Regions from separate parts of the Odoribacter sp. genome, predicted to be linked through region 1. Evidence: riboswitches for the same ligand, from Rfam matches in the RefSeq annotation. Region 1 holds a riboswitch; each other region holds the start of a gene.
What was found. Region 1 has a riboswitch for cobalamin ahead of AC5RDS_RS10365 (5-methyltetrahydropteroyltriglutamate--homocysteine S-methyltransferase). Riboswitches for the same ligand answer to the same signal wherever they lie in the genome.
Positions count from the first base shown of each region.

Region 2: it holds a riboswitch for cobalamin, as region 1 does, so the genes downstream of both, AC5RDS_RS04525 (ABC transporter substrate-binding protein) here and AC5RDS_RS10365 (5-methyltetrahydropteroyltriglutamate--homocysteine S-methyltransferase) in region 1, are expected to answer to the same signal.
Region 3: it holds a riboswitch for cobalamin, as region 1 does, so the genes downstream of both, AC5RDS_RS12940 (hypothetical protein) here and AC5RDS_RS10365 (5-methyltetrahydropteroyltriglutamate--homocysteine S-methyltransferase) in region 1, are expected to answer to the same signal.

Region 1 is NZ_CFKYFN010000078.1:40,496-42,764, forward strand. Features, by position in the region: gene AC5RDS_RS10360 (DUF2284 domain-containing protein) at 1-117, shown strand, start outside; cobalamin riboswitch at 321-523, shown strand; cobalamin riboswitch at 749-950, shown strand; gene AC5RDS_RS10365 (5-methyltetrahydropteroyltriglutamate--homocysteine S-methyltransferase) at 1,078-2,181, shown strand; gene AC5RDS_RS10370 (acyl-CoA dehydrogenase) at 2,190-2,269, shown strand, end outside.
Region 2 is NZ_CFKYFN010000036.1:48,453-50,721, forward strand. Features, by position in the region: gene AC5RDS_RS04525 (ABC transporter substrate-binding protein) at 1-1,030, opposite strand, end outside; cobalamin riboswitch at 1,054-1,244, opposite strand; gene AC5RDS_RS04530 (S9 family peptidase) at 1,392-2,269, shown strand, end outside.
Region 3 is NZ_CFKYFN010000094.1:71,297-73,565, reverse strand. Features, by position in the region: gene AC5RDS_RS12945 (TonB-dependent receptor plug domain-containing protein) at 1-764, opposite strand, end outside; gene AC5RDS_RS12940 (hypothetical protein) at 870-1,091, opposite strand; cobalamin riboswitch at 1,085-1,288, opposite strand; partial or broken gene AC5RDS_RS12935 (Rpn family recombination-promoting nuclease/putative transposase) at 1,459-2,098, shown strand; gene AC5RDS_RS12930 (hypothetical protein) at 2,147-2,269, opposite strand, start outside.

The sequences.
Region 1 (2,269 bases):
TTACTTCATATTCCACTGGTATGGAGTGATGGGGTGAAATTTCCCGAATATCTGATGTTAGTCAGTGGTTTATTTACCGATGTGCCAATCGACATAAGCTTAAAACCTGCACCATAGTTTGGTTTTTCCGTTCCAGTGGTTGCGTCGGCAACCTGAAATGTGTCTGCGTGATTTTGTTGCTTTATGGTCTTATCTTTCGATCGATTCCAGCCTTTTATTTATACGCTTTAGGAATCGTTTATAAGCATCGGTGGGCTGAAATTTCTACCGGTGTTTTCAAAATAAGTTGTCTTAAAATTTGTAAAATAAATTTTATTCTCTATTTTTGAAGCGTATTGGCTTTCCTATGTCCATCCGGTATAGGAAATAAAAGGGAACCGGGTGTAAATCCCGGACAGGCCCCGCTGCTGTGAGCTTCTTTACAACGTCCGGACAATGCTTCTGCCACTGTCGTTTATACCTCCGACGGGAAGGCGTCTGGATTGGAGCAAGTCAGAAGACCTGCCATACAAGCAATCGTCTGTGCTTTCGCGGATTCAGAGCCGGACACCTGCACATATATATTACTGTACTGTTAAAACACCGGGGATAAATGCGGGTGTATGTGGGAGGCGGCAGAGTGTTCGTATTTCCTTCTGGCCTGTTTTTATTTGAAGGATCCGTCCGACGCATCCTGCCGGTGTTTTTAATTTTCTTTTGAATTTTTCAAAACAATAACCAACTTTTTTTTTATTCGATAAATTCCGTTATATTTGTGTCGGTATCAGGTTTCAGAATCGGTCATCACTGATTCAGGATTAAAATGGGAACTCCTGTGAAAATCAGGGACTATCCCCGTAGCTGTAAGTTCTATTCAAAGGTTGTACATTCGGAAGCCACTGCCGGTATGTCCGGTGGGAAGGCGTACAATCGGAACAAGTCAGAAGACCTGCCTGAGTACTTTTGTTTAATTCGTAGCTTTCGGGTGAAAGGTGACAGAATAAATGAACTGGTAAACTGTACTTGGTGTGTACAGGGCAGTGGTCATTTACATGCAATCTATCTTATCTGTGAGTTACCTTAATTCTGTTAAAATCAATGGAACAGGTAAAACTTCCGTTTAGGGCGGATATTGTCGGTAGTTTCTTGCGACCGGAACGACTGAAAAAAGCAAGAAAAGACTTCGAATCAGGCTTATTATCTCCTGCCGCACTCCAACAAATCGAGGATGAAGAAATTGAAAAATTAATAGCCGAACAAAAAGTTGTCGGCTTACAGGTTATTACAGATGGGGAATTTCGCCGTTCGTGGTGGCACCTCGACTTCTTTTGGGGATTAGGAGGCATAGAGAAAAAGGCAGTTGGGCAGGGATATGTATTTCACAATCTGGAAACCCGACCGGAATCTGTAAAAGTGACCGGGAAAATTACAGGATACAATCATCCCATGATCGCTCATTTCCGTTTCATCCAGAAACTGGCTGGCCAGGCGATACCCAAGCAAACGATTCCTTCTCCGGCACAACTTTTGGCCGAGTTGATCCGCGAGGGAAATATGGATGAAACCCTGAAAGTATATGGCCGGATAGACGGATTATTAGAAGATATAGCACAGGCCTATCGCCAGGTGATCAGTGGTTTCGCTGCAGCAGGATGTCGTTATCTCCAATTCGACGATTGCACATGGGGTATGCTTTGTGATGAAAAATTCCGCTGCAATCCACAGGTGAATGCGGAAGAAATGGCCCTCCTTTTTGCCCGGATAAACGAGATGGCTTTGAACTCAAGACCGGAAGGAATGACCATTACAATGCACGTTTGCCGGGGTAATTATCATTCTGCCTGGGCATCGTGGGGGGGGTATGAGCCGGTTGCCGAAACCTTATTCGACCTCCCGGTGGATGCTTTTTTTCTCGAATTCGACGACGAGCGTTCGGGAGGTTTTGAACCCTTACGCTTCATACAGAACCAAACTGTAGTCTTGGGATTGATTACAACCAAAAATGCTGCCCTTGAGGATAAACAGAAAGTGAAAAACCGCATTGCGGAAGCCAGCCAGTATGTTCCCCTGGAACGGCTTTGTCTGAGTCCCCAGTGTGGCTTTGCTTCTACCGAAGAGGGAAACAAACTTACCGAAAAGCAACAGTGGAACAAAATCCGGTTAATGTTAAAAATTGCACATTCCGTATGGAAAAATAAATAACGATTTATATGGATTTTTCAACATCAAAAACAGAAAATTTATTCTTGCAAATGATCCGGGAATTTGCAGAAAAAGAAGTGAAACCGTT
Region 2 (2,269 bases), on a different contig from region 1:
AATAGGGTTTTTCACGCATATTACAATAAATCACTCCTTTTTGTTTGAAAGCCTTAAAGTCACCGTAACGTTCGTCCTGGGCTAAAAGTGTTTCGTAGGTATATTGTCCCGGGTAGCTATTCAGGATGCGCCAGTAATCTGCCTGGTCGGCTTGATTGTATACCGTTTCGAAATCGAGATATACGCCGCCTGAACGGGGATCGTCTTTCAGGAAATAATCGGCTCCGGCATCTTCGAATACTTGTGCCAGAAAGCTTTGTCCTCCTACGGCATACCATGTTCCTCCGTGTATTTCACCGCTGAGCACGACCGGCCGGTGTTCGACCCGGGCTGTCAATCTTTTCAGATCATTGTATTTTTGTTCTATCTCATTGAATATTTTATTCGCCTTTTCTTCCTCTCCGATTAAAAGACCGACAAATTTAATCCACTCGGCTTGTCCCAATGGAGTCGTTTCTTTATAACCCAAATGAGGGACTAGTGGAATATCTACTTCTTTCATAGCGTCGTAGCCCCCTTGTTTGAAGGGAGAGATGAGGATCAGGTCGGGAGCGAGGTTCATAATGATTTCCGCATCGAAATTACCCTCGATACCGATTTTCTGAGTTTTCCCTTCGGCTAACTGTTGTTTGATCGTTGCATTATTCAAAAAGCGGGTACTGCTGATTCCCACGACTTGGGAAGTTGCTCCGAGCTTGATAAAATTAGAGAGTTGTAAAGAAGTCATACAGATGACGCCCCGGATCGGCAGATCGAGTACAGGTATATGCGGGGGAAGCTCAGGATGTGTGCCTCGCTGTCTTAGGGCGAAGGTATATTCCGAACCGGTTTCGCTTTGAGGATCTTTGATATGAAGGAGTCGGTAATTTTCGTGTTGTTCCAGCCAGAAGCCTTGTGCATAACGAATATTCGAACGATCTGTTTGTGTAGCGACAGGGTTTTGTTTTTTGCGGTTACCTGAACGACAGGAACCTAAGGCCAGACAAAAACCGATGGTAAATACCAGTGATAAAAAATAAATCTTTTTCATGCTCTTTTCCTCCGAAAGAAATTTGTTTATTAGCTATGATCGGCAGGTTTTCTGGCTTGTCATCTTTTCTCCTTCCCAAAACGCCCGGGTTTCAGTGGATCATTGAAAAGACCTGCAAAATGACAGTAATGACTTTACAGCTGCGGGGACAGCTTCGGGTTTTCACCGAATTCCCAAATTCCCATGCGGGGATACCGATGCTGCTACAAAGATAGTATTTTAGGCACTTTATCCTGTTAATTTTGTCCAAATTATAAAAAGAATAAATAAAGATTACTACTTTTGGTCACCATGTACTTTTATTTATTGGCCTTTATGAAAGTATGTGTATATGATAATAAGTAGAACGCAAAATGTAAACATGATGAAAAAGATCCTTTTTTTCGCTTTTTTCTGTTGTGCTTTTTTTTCTTATGCACAGAAAGCAGATTTAAAAAATTGTTACAAGTATTCGGAAGAAAATCTGAAGAAGTATTATCACTCTTTGAGTGTATTTCCTTCCTGGATATCCGGGACAGATATGTTTTGGTATAATTATATTACGCCCGGAGGTGCTAAATACTATCTGGTCGATCCGGTCCGTAAAAAAAAACTGGAAATGTTTGACATGGAAGATATGATCGGTAAATTAACCCAAGCTACGGGGATATCATTTAATATCAAAGATTTCCGATTGGGAGGGCTGAAATTTGATGAGGGGGATCCGTATTGTTTTTCTTTTTCCAAGGGAGGACTGGATTTTCATTACAATATCAGAACCCGGGAGCTGAAAAAACTGGACCCTGAACAAGCCTGCCGTTTTTATCCTCCGGCATCCCCTTATTGGTTAAAGTTTTCCCCTGACAGTAGTTACAGTATATATGCTTACCGGCACAATCTGTATCTGCTGAACAGGCAGGATACGGTTCCGGTACAGTTGACCACAGATGGAGAGAAGTATTATTCCTATAGTAATCAGAAGGACAGCGATTCGGATAAAAATACAACTCCCAATATTGTGTGGGCTGGAAATTCTAAGGTGTTTTACTGCTTACGTCAGGACAGGCGTAAGGTTGAAAATTGCTGGGTAGTTGATAATCTGGCCGAACCACGTCCTAAATTGCGTACTTATAAATTCCCTATGCCGGGTGAAAAATATGTTTTTACCTACGATCTGCATTTGTTTTATCCGGAAACCTGCCAACATATTGTTGTGAATATTGATAAATACCCCGATCAGGAGGTTCGGATTGTTGCATC
Region 3 (2,269 bases), on a different contig from region 1:
TTTTCCCCGAAATCATAACCGATACGGCCTTTCCCGGCGATACCGCTATGCCGAGAGCCATTCATTTTAATACCATAAGTATCTTTACCGAGGATAGCTTTATCCGTTGCCGACATATGCAAGAGATTATGGTCTCCGATCTTATAGTTTCGTGCCTGAGCAGTATAATCGAAAGAGGCATCGAAAGAAAGCCCCCGGTAGATCCGTCCACCGACATGAAAAGCCCCTTTGGAAGTTTGATAACTTCCGGCTGCAACTTTGATTCCTCCGGTGAGTTTATCCTTATTCCGTTTGGTGACGATGTTCACCACTCCACCCATCGCATCCGAACCATACATGGCGGAGAAAGGGCCTTTCAGAACTTCCACCTGCTCTACATCGCCTAAAGAAAGTGTCGCCATATTGGTAGTACCGGCCGGTACTCCATCGATCAGGACTGTCGTGTATTTTCCTTCTGTCGGTTTGAATCCCCGGATACTGAAATAAGAATTATATCCCGGATATTCAATCACATCCACATTAACAAAATTTTTCAACAGGTCCGTCAGATTATTGATCCCCGAAGCTTCGATCTGCCGCTTGGTCACCACCTCTACCCGGTTCGGAAGATCTTTCAATAAAGCTCCGGTTTTAGTCGCATGGATCATCACCTCCTCCAAATCTATCCGACGCATGGAATCGGTTTCTACAGTTACAGGTTGCTCTGCATACATGCCCATACAGAACGTAAGGGCAAGAGAAGTTAAAATAAATTTCCTTTTCATCTTGAATTTGTTTTACACCGATATAAATTATTATTTGTTAATTACATACAAGTTTATTCGTTGTAACAGCGGCAAAGCCACTCCCAACAAAGTGAAAGTTTCCTCTCAAAAAACTTGCATAAATTCACCCCATTCATGTGCCACCGGCGCTTCTCCGTTTACCGGAAACATTTTGCATAATTCTAAATTCACCTGAAAAGAAATCATATTGCAGAATCCTGACTGGAAATTGTTTTCCGGCATAATCCCTGCCGTAAAGCACACCCTTTGCAAAATAAAATCAAGTCCGAATCGAGCAACCTTAATCCCCGAAGGTTTATCAATCATACATCATTTCGGCAGGTCTTCTGACTTACTCCAATCTTCAAACGCCCTTCCCATTCTTTCCAGAACAGTGGCTAAAGTATTGTTGAAGATTTTAGCAGAGCTTACAGCAGCGGGTCTGTCCAGGATTCTCACCTGATTCCCTTTTCATCACTTTTCCGTAGCAGCAGAATCGTGACACCAAAATCGGATGCAAAGATATCGATTTTTTTTATTTTAAGAAGATACTTTTACGATATTTTCCAATTTTTCAGACAGACTGCGACCATATTCTTACAGGAGATCTGTATTTCCAGCCACCGGGGAGCCATTGACTGTAGCATGGTCTATGCGAGATTTTGTTCCGTTAACGATTCTTTCAGGGGCTATCATGGCGAAGTTTATCAATCCTTTTACAGATGTCGGATTCAAAATCATTTTCGGACAGGAAATGACAAAGGACCTGCTGATCGACTTTCTGAACGATCTGTTGGTAGGTGAACGGCATATTCAGGATCGGTGTGTTCTTCATGAATTTCCGTCTGGATGATTCTCCGGGCAAACTGCATACGGACATCGTACTCTCCGACCGTGATACACACGAGGTATTTTCGGATAAGCTACGCTTTATTTTCATCGAACTTCCGGCTTTTACGAAGGAAGAAGAAAAATGTATAACTGATTTTGAACGCTGGATTTATGTATTAAAGAACATGAAAACACTAAACCGATTACCGTTTAAGGCCCGCAAAGCGGTGTTCGAAAAACTGGAAAAAATCATCGACTCGCATCACTGACAAAAGAAGAACGCGAAAAGTACGACGAAAGTATCAAGGTCTATCGCGACCAGTTAGTGACAATCGCTTTCGCCAAAGAAAAAGGAATAGAGGAGGGAATGGAGAAAGGCCGGAAAGAAGGCGAAAAAAAAGAAACAGCTGGAAATCGCCCGTAATATGAAAGCAAAAGGTTTTGCCGCAGAAGATATCAGTGAGCTGACCGGCCTTCCCGTCAAAGAAATTAAAGAACTTTAAATTATAGTTTTCCGACTGAATAAATCAATTCAGAAAACCGCATTTTATTTATATCTTTCTTTCAACCCTTCCCTTATCCGGTGCGGAAGTGTCCCCTTTGCGGGCTGCTACCGCTAAAAGGATTCCCAATACCACTCCCAACAAGGCAGCACACAATACCCGCATATTGCC